One region of the Enterobacter cloacae complex sp. HYC080_NIDB genome, then DNA from elsewhere that is predicted to be linked to it. Evidence: riboswitches for the same ligand, from Rfam matches in the RefSeq annotation. Region 1 holds a riboswitch; the other holds the start of a gene.

Region 1 (7,525 bases):
CCATTGATAAAGCAAACGTGCTGCAGTCGTCCATTTTGTGGCGTGAGATCGTCAGCGAAGTCGCGAAGCAATATCCGGACGTTGAGCTGTCGCATATGTACATTGATAACGCGACCATGCAGCTGATTAAGGATCCCTCCCAGTTTGACGTGCTGCTCTGCTCTAACCTGTTCGGCGATATCCTGTCTGACGAGTGCGCGATGATCACCGGCTCCATGGGGATGTTGCCATCCGCCAGCCTGAATGAAGAAGGCTTCGGGCTGTACGAACCTGCCGGGGGCTCCGCACCGGATATCGCAGGCAAAAACATCGCCAACCCGATTGCACAGATCCTCTCCCTGGCTCTGCTGCTGCGCTACAGCCTTGATGCAGGTGATGCAGCAACCGCAATTGAAAACGCCATTAACCGGGCGTTAGAAGAAGGCGTCCGTACCGGTGATTTAGCACGCGGCACGGCAGCAGTCAGTACTGATGAAATGGGCGACATCATTGCCCGCTATGTCGCTGAAGGGGTGTAATCATGGCCAAAACCTTATATGAAAAGTTGTTTGATGCACACGTTGTCTACGAAGCACCAAACGAAACCCCACTGCTGTATATCGACCGTCATCTGGTACACGAAGTGACCTCCCCGCAGGCATTTGACGGCCTGCGTGCGCACAAGCGTCCCGTGCGTCAGCCGGGAAAAACCTTCGCGACGATGGATCATAACGTTTCCACTCAGACCAAAGACATCAATGCGTCGGGTGAGATGGCACGTATCCAGATGCAGGAACTGATCAAGAACTGCAACGAATTTGGCGTGGAGTTGTACGATCTGAACCACCCTTATCAGGGCATCGTCCACGTGATGGGGCCGGAGCAAGGGATTACCCTGCCGGGCATGACCATCGTCTGCGGTGACTCTCATACCGCAACGCACGGCGCGTTTGGCGCGCTGGCGTTTGGTATCGGTACGTCTGAAGTGGAACACGTTCTGGCGACGCAGACCCTGAAACAGGGCCGCGCCAAAACCATGAAGATTGAAGTGAAAGGTAAAGCCGCACCGGGGATCACGGCGAAAGACATCGTGCTGGCTATCATCGGCAAAACCGGCAGCGCAGGCGGTACCGGTCACGTAGTGGAATTTTGCGGCGACGCTATTCAGGCGCTGAGCATGGAAGGTCGTATGACCCTGTGCAACATGGCCATTGAGATGGGCGCCAAAGCAGGCCTGGTGGCACCAGACGAAACGACCTTCAACTATGTGAAAGGTCGTCTGCACGCGCCAAAAGGCCAGGATTTTGACGATGCGGTCGCGTACTGGAAAACCCTGAAAACCGACGACGGGGCAACCTTTGACACCGTTGTCACGCTGCAGGCAGAAGAGATTGCGCCTCAGGTGACCTGGGGCACCAACCCGGGTCAGGTGATTTCCGTTAACGACAGCATTCCTGACCCGGCCTCCTTTGCCGATCCGGTCGAGCGTGCCAGTGCGGAGAAAGCGCTGGCCTATATGGGACTGAAGCCCGGTGTGCCGTTGACCGACGTGACCATTGATAAAGTCTTCATTGGATCCTGTACCAACTCCCGTATCGAAGATTTACGTGCTGCTGCAGAGATTGCTAAAGGCCGCAAAGTTGCGCCGGGCGTGCAGGCGCTGGTGGTTCCCGGTTCCGGTCCGGTGAAGGCTCAGGCAGAAGCGGAAGGGCTGGATAAGATCTTTATCGAAGCAGGTTTTGAGTGGCGTTTGCCGGGATGCTCCATGTGTCTGGCCATGAACAACGACCGTCTGAATCCAGGCGAACGTTGTGCTTCCACCAGCAACCGTAACTTTGAAGGCCGTCAGGGCCGCGGTGGGCGTACCCATCTGGTCAGCCCGGCAATGGCCGCCGCTGCAGCCGTTACCGGCCATTTCGCCGACATTCGCAGCCTGAAATAAGGAGACAATCATGGCAGAGAAATTTACCCAACACACAGGCCGGGTTGTCCCCCTGGATGCCGCTAACGTCGATACTGACGCCATCATTCCTAAGCAGTTTTTGCAGAAAGTGACCCGCACAGGTTTTGGTGCACACCTGTTCAACGACTGGCGTTTCCTGGATGACAAAGGCGAAGTGCCTAATCCAGAATTTGTGCTGAACTTCCCGGAATACACAGGCGCGTCCATTCTGCTGGCGCGGGAAAACTTTGGCTGCGGTTCTTCGCGTGAACATGCTCCCTGGGCGCTCACCGATTACGGCTTTAAGGTGGTTATCGCCCCGAGCTTCGCGGATATCTTCTACGGTAACAGCTTCAACAACCAGCTGCTGCCGGTGACGCTGAGTGACGAACAGGTTGATGAGCTGTTTGCGCTGGTTAAGGCGAATCCGGGCATGGCGTTTGAAGTGGATCTGGAAGCGGAAGTGGTTAAAGCGGGTGAGAAGACCTACAGCTTCAGCATTGATGCATTCCGCCGTCACTGCATGCTGAACGGTCTGGACAGCATTGGTCTGACGCTCCAGCATGAAGACGCCATCTCAGCGTACGAGAAAAAACAGCCTGCTTTTATGGGCTAAAGGCAATGGCCCGCGAAAAGCGGGCCATTGATAAGGGTGCGTTGAGGCTCAACCACTCTGGAGAGGCGGGGAAACCTTCCCCGCCAATACCGCTAACGTTTTGCTTCGTAAGCCAACACTGCTGCCAGCTCTGTTTTCTCCTGTCTGAAATGCAATTCACATAGCGAATCACGCACCATCCAGGTGAAGATCAACAGCGTCGTACAGATCAGAAACAAACCTAACAGCAGAGTACGTTTTGGCATTCCAGCCTCCTTATTGCTTTTCGGCAATGAAGAGACTAACCTCGCAATGTGTGTTGTGAAGTTGGTCTCCCCATCAGTTCTATTGATGTGGGACTCTCCACTGTTTGCCTCTTGCGAAAGCCTGAGGCAAACAGCCTCAAGCACCCGCCACGCACTCTATGCGCCTTCCCTTCATCTGTCAGAAAGTCGTTTCATTTCGTGAAGCCGCCTTCCAGAATCAAACATCCTTAACCCGGCATGTCAGCCCAAACGTGATGACCGAAATCGCGGCAATCATCCAGTAAACCGAGGCATGTCCGTAGCTCTGCGCCAGCGCTCCCTGAATCACCCCCGCCAGAATGACGCCTGTCGAAATGCTGTTGGTGAAAAGCGTGGTCGCCGAGCCAGCGCGTCCCGGCATTAAGTCCTGGAACCAGAGCATGCCGATCCCGGCCACGATCCCGATGAATATGGCATTGAACAGCTGCAGCGCCAGCAGTGCTTCGCGCGAATGGAAGAAGATCAGCCCAAGATAGAACAACACCCCGGCGGCAACCGCAACCACCATCATTTTGCGTTTACCGAAGCGCTTTACGTAATATCCTGCAAGAATCATCGCCGGAATCTCCAGCCCGGCAGCCGTTCCCATTAAGATCCCGGCGAGCTTGTCCGGCAGACCGAGATCGCTGCTGATCCACAGTGGCATATCAATGATGTACATGGTATTGCAGGTCCACATCAGCGTGGAGGCGATAAACAACATACGGACGTTTTTGTCCTGCCAGCCGCTCACTTGCGTAATCGGCTTATCCGTCGTCTGTTCGACGCGCGCCACAGACGGTAGCACGAAGGCAATCAGCGCCAGGCTGATGGCAAAAATGGCCGCGGCGATGGAGAACATGGCGGTAAAACCGTAGTTCAACGCCAGCATGAAGGCCAGCGGCGGGCCGATGACCCATGCAAGTGAAAGCTGAGCACGCATCACCGAGCTGAACATCACCACTTCCCGCGCGGAGTTATCCGCGTATTCTCGGGCCAGGGCGAAAAGCTGCGGCATGGCGGTATTCGCCAGCGACGCCAGCAGGACGCCGCAGGTAATGAGCGTCAGGTAATGGCGATTGAACGCAAAGAGTAGCGCGTTGCCCACGGCCATGGCGCAGCAAAAGAGGATCAGCTTGCGGCGATCGCCCTGGCTGTCCGATCGTTTCGCCAGCGCGAGGCTGACCAGGATCCCGGCAATGGCGTTAACGGTGTAAAACAGGCCGACCCAAAACGGCTGCGCCCCCACCTCGCGGCTGAGGAACAGGCTCAACGTCGGCGCCTGCAACGCCCCCGCCACACCCATCATAAAGGCTACCAGCATAAAAGCGGCATATACGCCATTCAGGCGGCGCCCCATCGTCATCAACCACAGCATACGCAAGTCCTTGTGAAAGCGAATCGAAATTGGGTGAAAGAATAAACGAAAAAAGCCAGCAAAAATATTTTGCTGGCGGGTGATAAACACCAATACTCAGTCACACATGATCGAGGCGAGTTAGCGGGAAGAGGTCGGTTTCGTAACGTCCCACTGCATCAGTTCTTCTAACATTTTCAGCCGCTGCTCTGCACACCGGCGGGCCAGCCAGGACGCTCCTTTTGTCGCTGAAAAGTACTGCTGATAAAACTGACGTGCGGTAGACCTCTTCATAATTTACCTCCTCACTTCATCGGGGAGAATTATTGGCCTAATATAGGGATAAATAAATTGCTGGTTTTTTGTCAGGAGTTCCCCTTTTATGCCTTCTGGTCGTCTGCAACAACAATTTATCCGCCTCTGGCAGTGCTGCGAGGGGCAATCGCAGGAGACCACGCTCAACGAGCTGGCTGACCTGCTCAACTGTTCGCGCCGTCATATGCGCACGCTGCTTAACACCATGCAGCAGCAGGGCTGGTTAAGCTGGGAAGCGGAGGCAGGACGCGGGAAGCGCTCACGTTTGACCTTTCTCTATACCGGTCTGGCGTTGCAACAGCAGCGCGCGGAGGATCTGCTGGAGCAGGATCGCATCGACCAGCTGGTGCAGTTGGTGGGCGACAAAGCCGCCGTGCGCCAGATGCTGGTCTCACATCTTGGACGTAGCTTTCGTCAGGGCCGCCACATTCTGCGGGTGCTCTACTACCGTCCGATGAAAAATCTGTTACCCGGCACGGCGTTACGGCGTTCTGAAACCCACATGGCCCGGCAGATTTTCAGCGGCCTGACGCGGATAAATGAGGAAAATGGGGAACTGGAAGCGGATATCGCGCATCACTGGCAGCAACTTTCCCCGTGCCACTGGCGCTTCTTCTTACGCCCCGGCATCCACTTTCACCACGGTCGCGAACTGGACATGCGCGACGTCATCGCCTCTCTGGAACGTGCCCGCAAGCTACCGCTTTATTCACACATTTCCCGCGTTCATTCCCCGACGGCATGGACGCTGGATATTGAGCTGTCGCAGCAGGACAAATGGCTTCCCTGGCTGCTGGGCTATGTGCCGTCGATGATTTTGCCCGCCGAGTGGGAGTCGCTGAACAATTTCGCCAGCCTGCCGATTGGCACCGGCCCCTACTCCGTGTCCCGCAATAACAACAACCAGCTGAAAATTCGCGCGTTTGATGACTACTTTGGCTATCGGGCACTGATCGACGAAGTGAACGTCTGGGTATTACCGGATCTTAATGAAGATCTCAGCTGCGGGCTGACGCTGGAAGGCCCCACCACGGGAGAAAAAGCGGTAGAGAGTCGTCTGGAGGAGGGATGCTACTACCTGCTGTTTGATAGCCGCACCCACCGCGGGGCAAACCAGGCCGTTCGTCAGTGGGTCAGCCACGTGCTGTCCCCCTCCAATCTGATCTACCATGCGGAAGAGCAGTACCAGACATACTGGTTCCCGGCGTACGGCCTGCTTCCGCGCTGGCACCACGCCCGCCCGGCGCACTGCGACAAACCTGCCGGGCTGGAGTCCATCACCCTGACCTACTACCGCGAGCACGTGGAGCATCGTTTTATCGCCGGGATCATGGCCAGGCTGCTGGCAGCCGAAGGCGTGACGCTGGAGATCAGAGAAGTGGACTATGACGAATGGCACCGGGGGGAGATCGTCAGTGATATCTGGCTAAACAGCGCCAACTTCACCCTGCCGCTCGATTTCTCGCTCTTTTCTCATCTGTATGAGATCCCGCTGATCCAGCACTGTATCAACCGTGACTGGCAGCAGGACGCTGCCCAGTGGCGCGCTGGCGACATGAATCTTGCCGTGTGGTGCCAGCAATTGCTGGCTGAACAGGCGATTGTACCTCTGATACACCACTGGCTGATGATCCAGGGTCAACGCAGTATGCGGGGTCTGCGGATGAACACCCTGGGCTGGTTTGATTTCAAATCAGCCTGGTTTGCGCCGCCGGAGCCATAACGCTTTCGTAATATTCACCAAATCATTACAATAGCGCCGTTCTCAACGGGGTGCTGCATCACAGATGTGCGCTGAGATAATACCCGTCGAACCTGATCCGGATAACGCCGGCGAAGGGATTTGAGGCTGTCGCTCAAAATCCTTTGCCACTCAACCCTGAGGTGCAAAGTGTTAAAAAAAGTTCTTCCTCTGCTGGCGCTGTTTGCGCTGCCTGCGTTCGCGAAGCCCGTCCTGACGGTCTATACCTACGACTCGTTCTCTGCCGACTGGGGCCCTGGCCCGTTAGTCAAAAAAGCCTTCGAAGCTGACTGTAATTGCGAGCTGAAATTCGTGGCGCTGGAAGATGGCGTGTCGCTGCTTAACCGTCTGCGTATGGAAGGGAAAAACAGCAAAGCCGACGTGGTGCTCGGGCTGGATAACAACCTGCTGGAAGCCGCCACGCAAACCAAACTGTTTGCCAAAAGCGGCGTAGCGGCAGAGGCCGTCAACGTGCCGGGCGGCTGGAACAACGACACCTTTGTGCCGTTCGACTACGGCTACTTTGCTTTCGTCTATGACAAAAACAAGCTGAAAAATCCGCCGAAGAGCCTGAAGGAGCTGGTGGAGAGCGACCAGAAATGGCGCGTGATTTATGAAGATCCGCGTACCAGCACGCCAGGCCTGGGACTGCTGCTTTGGATGCAGAAGGTCTACGGGGATAACGCGCCGCAAGCGTGGCAGAAGCTGGCCGCCAAAACCGTCACTGTGACCAAAGGCTGGAGTGAAGCGTATGGTCTGTTCCTGAAAGGCGAAAGCGATCTGGTGCTCAGCTACACCACCTCGCCGGCTTACCACATTATCGCCGAGAAGAAAGACAACTACGCCGCCGCGAATTTTGCCGAAGGGCATTATCTGCAGGTGGAGGTTGCCGCGCGTACCGCTGCCAGCAAACAGCCGGAACTCGCCGAGAAGTTCCTGAAATTTATGGTTTCTCCGGCGTTTCAGAATGCCATTCCTGCGGGCAACTGGATGTATCCCGTCACCCACGTTGCACTGCCGGCCGGTTTCGAACAGTTAACCAAACCACAAACGTCGCTGGAGTTTACGCCGCAGCAGGTGGCCGCGCAGCGAGCAGCATGGGTAAGTGAATGGCAACGCGCCGTCAGCCGTTAATTCCTGGCTGGTTACTTCCCGGACTGCTCGCCGCCATGCTGATGGTGGTAGTCAGTCTGGGAGCATTCCTTGCGTTGTGGTTTAACGCGCCGGAGAGCGATCTGCTCGCGCTCTGGCGCGATAGCTATCTCTGGCACGTCATTCGTTTCTCCTTCTGGCAGGCGTTTCTTTCTGCCCT
Region 2 (7,525 bases), 2.2 Mb from region 1:
GCCATTCTGTTGGGGAATGCCGTGGCGTCCTGGGTGGTCAGCCACCGCGGCGGTGATTGCGCTCCCACTCGCGAGGAACTACTCCTCGCACACAAAGACGTATAGATCGCTACGACAGTAGCTGATGCTGTACTCAATCGGCCGGTGTTGCTGGTCAAGCGCAACCTGCTTGATCACCAGCACCGGTATTTTTTCGTCCATCTTGATGTGCGCCTGAAACTCGCTGTCCGGCATACGGGCGCTCACCCGTGAACGGGTACGCTGCGGGAAAATATTCTGACTGCGGAAGTAATCGTACAGCGAAATACCAATCGCATCCGGATCGGGAATTAACCCGACCGGCACCCAGGACTCTTCAATCGACACCGCGTCGTCGTCAACATAGCGAATGCGTTTCAGCATGAACACCTCGCTTTCAGGCTCGAGCGACAGCTGGCTGGCCACCTCTTCCGGGCATTTTACCACCCGTTTATTGACCCACAGCGTGTTGGGCGTTTTACCGCGCAGCACCACCTGCTGAGAAAAACCGCGCGCCTCTTTCAGCGAATATTCGAAGATGTTGTGGATTTGCGTTCCGTAACCCCGGGCACGCGTTACAACGCCCTCAGCTTCCAGCGCCTGCATCGCTTTGCGCACGGTGATGCGCGACACGCCGGTTAACTGGCTGAGATCGCGTTCGCCGGGCAGAATATTCCCGTGCTCCAGCACCCCGCTGCGCACCGCGTTTTTTACCGTTTCGGCAAATTTCAGGTACAGCGGTGTGTTATCAGCCGCGGCGATCCGTTCATTCAGTTGAGCGATTAATCGGGTATGCGCTTGTTCCATCTCTGTTTTCTCAGACGTGGTGTTTCCTGCCAGTATACTGGCTTACCACCATGCATGAAAATGATGAACCGGCCCAATACCGTGACCGACTTCCAGAGTATCGGCTTTTGCCAGCGCCGCCGAGAGCCAGGTCTTCGCTTCGCGTACCGTATCGGCCCAGTTGTCATGCCGTGGACGCAGCGCCGCCAGCGCGGCAGAGAGCGTACAGCCCGTGCCGTGGGTATTTTTTGTCTGTACGCGCGGGGCGGTAAAACGCACTTCTCCGTCGCGGGTAAAGAGCCAGTCAGGGCTTTCAGCATCATCGAGGTGCCCACCTTTCATCAGCACCGCGCCACACCCCATCGCCAGCAGCGCGTTTCCCTGCGCTTTCATTTCACGTTCAGTTTGCGCATGCGATGTGCCTAACAGCGCGGCGGCCTCCGGCAGATTAGGGGTAATGAGCGCCACCTGCGGCAGCAATTTCTGGCGCAACGTCTCAACCGCGGAAGCGGAAAGCAGAGGATCGCCACTTTTTGCCAGCATCACGGTGTCCAGCACCACGTTTTGCACCTGATAACGCTTCAGTCGTTCTGCCACCGCTTCAACAATGTCCGTTTCGGCCAGCATGCCGATTTTGGTGGTATCAATGCGCACGTCGCTGAACACCGAATCAAGCTGCGCGGCAACAAAATCCGGTTCGATTCGGTAAACCGACTGCACGCCGCGCGTATTTTGCGCCACCAGCGCGGTAATCACTGAACAGCCGTACGCGCCGAGGGCCGAGAAGGTTTTCAGGTCAGCCTGGATACCCGCGCCGCCGCTGGGGTCGGTACCGGCAATGGTCAGGGCGTTAATCCGTTTCATGCCTGCTCCTCCAGCGTATAAAGCGCATCAAGGAACGCGCTGGCAAAACTGCCTGGCCCGCGAGCGTGCGTAACGGCAATCGTTCCGGCACGCTTCATCCATCCGCAGGCGGCGGCAACGTTATCCAGCCTGTCGCCCGGCAGCGAACAGCAGGCCGCGACGACGGCGGAGAGCGCACAGCCCGTACCCACTACGCGGGTCATCAGCGGGTCGCCGCCCGCAACCGTTCGGGTGCGCTGTCCGTCAGTGATGTAATCTATTTCCCCCGTCACCGCCACAATGGTATTAGTCTGACGGGCCAGCGCCTGTGCAGCTGGCACCGCGCTGACCGCGGTATCGGTGGTATCAACGCCGCGCCCACCGGCGCTCATTCCGGCAAGGGCAAGGATTTCGGAGGCATTGCCGCGAATGGCGGCCGGTTTAAGGGCAAGAATTTGGTGGCAAAAGCGGGTGCGGAACATCAGCGCGCCCACGGCCACCGGGTCCAGCGTCCAGGGCTTTCCTGCCGCCACCGCGCTTTCAATCGCCCGACGCATCGACTGGGCGCGTGGCGAGGTCAACGTGCCGACGTTTATCAGCAGGGCATCGGCAATCCCGGCAAACTGTTCAGCTTCTTCGGCCTCAATCACCATCGCAGGGGATGCGCCAAGCGCCAGCAACACGTTAGCCGTGAAGGTCTGTACGACATCGTTGGTCATGCAATGGGTAAGCGGAGAACGGGTACGGAAATGATGTAAAACGTGTAAATCGAGCAGGTCAGGCTGCATGGGTTCGCTCCTGCCTTGCGTGAAGAAGCGATGACCGGTGAGGCATCTGACTTCCCTACGCTGGCATTATCCAGATCAGGTAATACGGGTATTTCTCAGCCTTCACAAAGAAGGGCACCCCGAGTCAAAATACTTTTAAAACAATGAGTTAATTAACGCTTATTGCTGTTGTTTAGTGTAACCGCGGCGGCGTGCCAGGCGCAAGGGGTTTCGATTTATCGCGGTACTCATCACAGCAGAGACCGGGAAAGGAATCACCTGTTCATCTTCGTTTATTACTCTGTCAGAGCAGATCGGCGGTGAGTAAAGAAGCAACGTAAAACAAAGGCGTCGCCTGTCGCCTTTTTATTTGCAGACCATACGGATTATGACGTCAGGAAATTCAGGACGTTATTCCTGACGTCATTCGTTTACCCTAATTGCCATGCTCCGGCATCGATAAGCGAAGCGGCCCCGGTCCACGCGAACAACGCCAGTTCGCGACACTCTGCATCAGGGTAAATGCGGCTGCTCAGGCACGCCTCCCCTTCATTGACAAACACTTCCACTGACGAGCTGTCAACGAACAGGCGCAGGCTTAGCGTGTCGTTCAGGTTCAGCGCGACGCTTCGGGTACCGCACAGGCCATACTGCGGATAATAACGCTCCAGCACCAGGCGCTGCATCTGCGCATCAACATAGACGCGTAAGCCATCTCCAAAACGAATGCCGTATTGCTCTGCACCGCTGTTGGCGCAATCCCACTTCAGCATGACCTCCATCGCGTCGCAGTGTTCCACCAGAGTAATCTGCTGGTTTTTAAGAGTACTTACTGGCCAGGGGAACCACTCTCCCCGGAGGCCTTCGACCTCTCTGGCCGGTCGCATTTGCAGGCGGTTATCCGCACTCAGCGTCAGTTCACGCGGTAAAGAGAGCATGCCAGCCCATCCATCTTCCTGCTCCGGCAGTGGGGATTCCCACATGTCCAGCCAGCCGATAACGATACGGCGGCCATCAGGGGTCAGGAAACTTTGTGGCGCATAGAAATCATGTCCGCGATCCATCTCCACAAACTCACCTTCTCGCACAAAAGGCTGACCAGGCTGCCACTCGCCCAACAGATAGCCACTCTGAAATAGATTACGATTTTTGTATCCTTCAGCCACCACTCCCTGAGGTGAAAACATCAGTACGCGCTTGCCATTGAGAGTGAAAAAGTCAGGGCATTCCCACATATACCCCATCTCTTTTTCTGCCACCGCAAGCACGCCCATATCCTGCCACGCGTGCAGATCTTCAGAGCGATATACGCGCACCTGACCCGTTTCGCCGTCCCGCGCACCGACGACCATGTACCAGCTCTCCCCCTCACGCCACACTTTCGGGTCACGGAAGTGATGCAGGCCAGGCGGCGTGTCAACAACCATGCCTTCCCGGCTAAAATGAATACCATCACGGCTGGTCGCCAGACACTGCACCTGGTAGAGATTTGCCTCATCATCAGGATCGCCGTGGAATTTATGTCCGGTGTAAATCAGCGCAAGCGTATCGCCATCCACCACTGCCGATCCGGAAAAACAGCCATCCTTGTCTTCTGCTCCTTCTGGCGCCAGTGCAACCGGGAGATGTTCCCAGTGAACTAAATCATTGCTGCGCGCATGGCCCCAGTGCATCGGGCCCCACTGGGTCGAATACGGATGATGTTGATAAAAGGCGTGGTACCAGCCATCAAACCAGACCAGGCCATTAGGGTCGTTCATCCAGCCAGCGCGTGCAGCGAGGTGGTAACGCGGATACCAGCGCAGATTAAGCCCCTCGCGTCTGGACTGAAGTTCCTGCTCTGCTTTCGTAATGGAATACGTCATTGCTCTACTCTTTCGATCAGATAGTGGAAGGTTGCGGCATGAGCGGGTCAGAAGAGGACTTACCCGAGCGCAAAAGGAAGATGGAGATAAACGTGGTGCTGAACACTAACAGCCCCATAATCAGATAAGACTGGGCAAAACCGTATTTCTCATAGCTGTAACCTGCCAGCGGCGACAGGACTGAGGCAATTACCGAGCTTGTACAGGCGAAGCCCACCAGATAAAGGGTGGAAGAGAGCCGCTTATCAAAATGTAAACTGTTGTATTTAAAGATTGAGACCAGCAAAACAGGCAGTTCTACTGCGTGCAATAGTTTGGTTATGGAGATCAATACCGGCCCCTCAACCAGACCCGATGCCACCATACGCATCGCCATCACCATTCCCGCGAAAATCAGGCCATTCTTCGCGCCGAGGCGATTCACCAGCCAGGGGGCGCAGAACATCCCCGCCGCTTCAAGGAAAACCTGGAAGGAGTTGAGGTAGCCGTACATGGCGTTCCCTTCCTGCAACGTCGGGAACTGGGAGGAGAAATAGACCGGAAACTGCTGGTCGTAAACGCCGTAAATACAGGTCCCGATTACGAAAAACACCAGCGCCCAGAAGCGTGGCAGCGTCAGCAGGCGCAGCGCGTCTTCCAGCGTGACCTTGCCGCCGGAGACCGCTTCCTGCATGGCGTGCGGTGCGGAAGAGACCCTGAGACGCGCCAGCAAAATAAAAAACACCAGTCCTGCGCAGCTCGCGACAGCGAAATTCAGCTTCGGATCGATGTTAAACAAGAGTCCCGCAAAAAAGGTCGCCACTGCCCAGCCAAGCGATCCCCACATCCTCGCTTTGCCGAATTCAAACTGGCTTTGGCGTGCCACGCGCTCGGTATAGGATTCCAGTACCCCTATCCCGCCGTTAAACGTCAAACCGATAAAAACCCCGCCGAAAATACTGCCGAGTAAAACGTTAATCTGCAGCAGATAACCAAACAGCAAAAACGCCGGACCCGAAAGAATGAGCAGACTGGTCAAAAACCAGAGCAGGTTTTTTCGCAGACCGAGCTTGTCCTGAATGAATCCATAGCAGATTTGAGCAAACAGCGCAGAGACTGAAAGCACGGCATAGATAATGCCGGTATCCCCTGCCTTTAAGCCCACTTCCTGGTGGAGCCAGATAGAAAGCAACGAGCCGGAAGACGACCAGGTCACAAAAAAGAAAAACAGTAATGCGCTCAATAAAGGGTAGCTGTGAGAGTGATGCGTTTTCATCATGACATTCTCATGTTGGAGTAATGACGCAATGGTAACGTTAACATAATTTTATTCTCATGCTGTTTGACTAAGGTTTATGATGTTAATCACGAAAGTTAACGTTAACATTGAAGGAGTGCGATCGCGATCAAATATTCATCTGTGATCGCTGCACGACACTACCCCAGAACAGGATTTCCTTTTACATCATTTACTTAGTTGTATATTCTCTCTTACAGATCATTGACGGAGTAAGAAAATGGCTTCCCTGAAGGACGTCGCAAAGCTGGCGAACGTGTCTCTGATGACTGTATCACGTGCGCTTAACAGCCCGGAGCGCCTAAAACCGGAAACGCTGGCGCGCGTACATCGGGCCATCGAGCAGACCAACTATGTGCCCGATCTGTCCGCCAAGAAGATACGTGGTGCACATGCCTCACCTAAAACCATCGGCGTGCTGGCCCTTGATACGGTGACGACACCTTTCTCGGTGGAGATTACGCTGTCCATTGAAGAGACCGCCAGGATGCACGGCTGGAACAGCTTCGTGATGAATATGTTTAGCGATGATAACCCGGACGCCATTGTCGACCTTCTCCTGTCTCATCGGCCTGACGGGATTATTTACACCACCATGGGGCTACGTCAGGTTCCTCTCCCGGCTAAGTTGCTTACCCTACCCTGTGTGTTGGCCAACTGCGAAAGTGACGGTGAACGGGTAGCCAGCTATATTCCAGATGACGAACTGGGGCAGTACACCGCCGTGCGCGCGTTGCTTGCGGAGGGCTATCAACAACCACTCTGCCTGCATTTGCCTGCGGGCCACCTGGCCACAACCCGACGCCGTCAGGGGCTGGAACGCGCATGCCTTGAAGCGGGAATCGACCCGGATAGCCTGGAGCACAACTATATGGCGCCCGGCGATGAGCACTATCGTGACATTCCCTCAGTGTTGCTGGCGCGCATCCAGAATGGTGTCCCACGGTTCGACGCCGTGATCTGCGGCAACGACCGCATCGCGTTGATGGTCTATCAGACGCTACTGGCGCAAGGGCTTCGCATTCCCGAGGATGTCGCGGTTATCGGCTACGACAATATGGTCGGCATTGGGGAACTCTTCCTCCCTCCGCTCTGTACAGTTCAGTTGCCGCATTATGAAATTGGTCGCCTGAGCGCCCTGCATATTATTAACGGTGAGCAACACCTGGAAACCACACGTGTTGAAAGTCCATATTTAAAGCGTGATTCCGTTGCGCATGCATCCTGACCGCAGCTTTTTGCACAGGTCGCAGAAATAAGCGTGCAAAGGAGGCGGCTTACCTCCTTTTCATCAAGCGAATCGCACAATTTGCCACACTCTTTTTTATGATTTTACAATCAGGGCGTAAAGTACGTAACAGGCTGTTTTTATTTACCATAAAGTGTAATTTCCTCTCCTTAAACGGGGATAAACCCGCCCCTGTAACCCATGTCACAAAACAGTAAACAAATTAACCATTGAGCCCCGTGGCAAAAGGCTCTATATTGGCGGCGTTTTTTTCAGGCCCCATCTGTTTTTTAACTTTTTATTCAATCGTGGCTCATAACGAAGCGGCGGTTGTAGGAGTGATATGATGACGGATAAAGTCCGTATTGACACTGTAGATGCCCACAAAAGCAACGAAACCTATCTGGCCCGTCAGGCCGAGTTTGAATCTAACGTCAGGAGTTATCCGCGCAAACTGCCTTTAGCGATCACTAAAGCAGAAGGCGTGTGGATCACCGATGCAGATAATAAAGAATACCTTGACTGTTTAGCAGGTGCAGGGACCCTTGCGCTTGGACATAACCATCCTGATGTGCTGAAAAGCATCCAAAATGTCATTACCAGCGGCTTGCCGTTACATACACTGGATCTGACGACGCCTCTGAAAGACGCGTTTTCTGAATACCTGCTCTCTCTGCTGCCGGGTCAGGGCAAAGAGTACTGCCTGCAGTTCACCGGTCCATCCGGTGCTGACGCCGTTGAA

What was found. Region 1 has a riboswitch for thiamine pyrophosphate ahead of thiB (thiamine ABC transporter substrate binding subunit). Riboswitches for the same ligand answer to the same signal wherever they lie in the genome.
Region 2: it holds a riboswitch for thiamine pyrophosphate, as region 1 does, so the genes downstream of both, thiM (hydroxyethylthiazole kinase) here and thiB (thiamine ABC transporter substrate binding subunit) in region 1, are expected to answer to the same signal.

The regions. Positions count from the first base shown of each region.
Region 1 covers NZ_CP114212.1:3,797,563-3,805,087, forward strand. Annotated here, with positions in the region: gene leuB (3-isopropylmalate dehydrogenase) at 1-518, shown strand, start outside; gene leuC (3-isopropylmalate dehydratase large subunit) at 521-1,921, shown strand; gene leuD (3-isopropylmalate dehydratase small subunit) at 1,932-2,537, shown strand; gene O1723_RS18115 (Hok/Gef family protein) at 2,630-2,782, opposite strand; gene O1723_RS18120 (sugar efflux transporter) at 3,000-4,178, opposite strand; gene sgrT (glucose uptake inhibitor SgrT) at 4,299-4,451, opposite strand; gene sgrR (HTH-type transcriptional regulator SgrR) at 4,540-6,195, shown strand; TPP riboswitch at 6,232-6,332, shown strand; gene thiB (thiamine ABC transporter substrate binding subunit) at 6,364-7,347, shown strand; gene thiP (thiamine/thiamine pyrophosphate ABC transporter permease ThiP) at 7,323-7,525, shown strand, end outside.
Region 2 covers NZ_CP114212.1:1,549,109-1,556,633, reverse strand. Annotated here, with positions in the region: gene O1723_RS07360 (PfkB family carbohydrate kinase) at 1-105, shown strand, start outside; gene O1723_RS07355 (GntR family transcriptional regulator) at 79-825, opposite strand; gene thiD (bifunctional hydroxymethylpyrimidine kinase/phosphomethylpyrimidine kinase) at 868-1,668, opposite strand; gene thiM (hydroxyethylthiazole kinase) at 1,665-2,435, opposite strand; TPP riboswitch at 2,471-2,567, opposite strand; gene O1723_RS07340 (glycoside hydrolase family 32 protein) at 2,846-4,279, opposite strand; gene O1723_RS07335 (MFS transporter) at 4,296-5,537, opposite strand; gene O1723_RS07330 (LacI family DNA-binding transcriptional regulator) at 5,776-6,783, shown strand; gene O1723_RS07325 (diaminobutyrate--2-oxoglutarate transaminase) at 7,127-7,525, shown strand, end outside.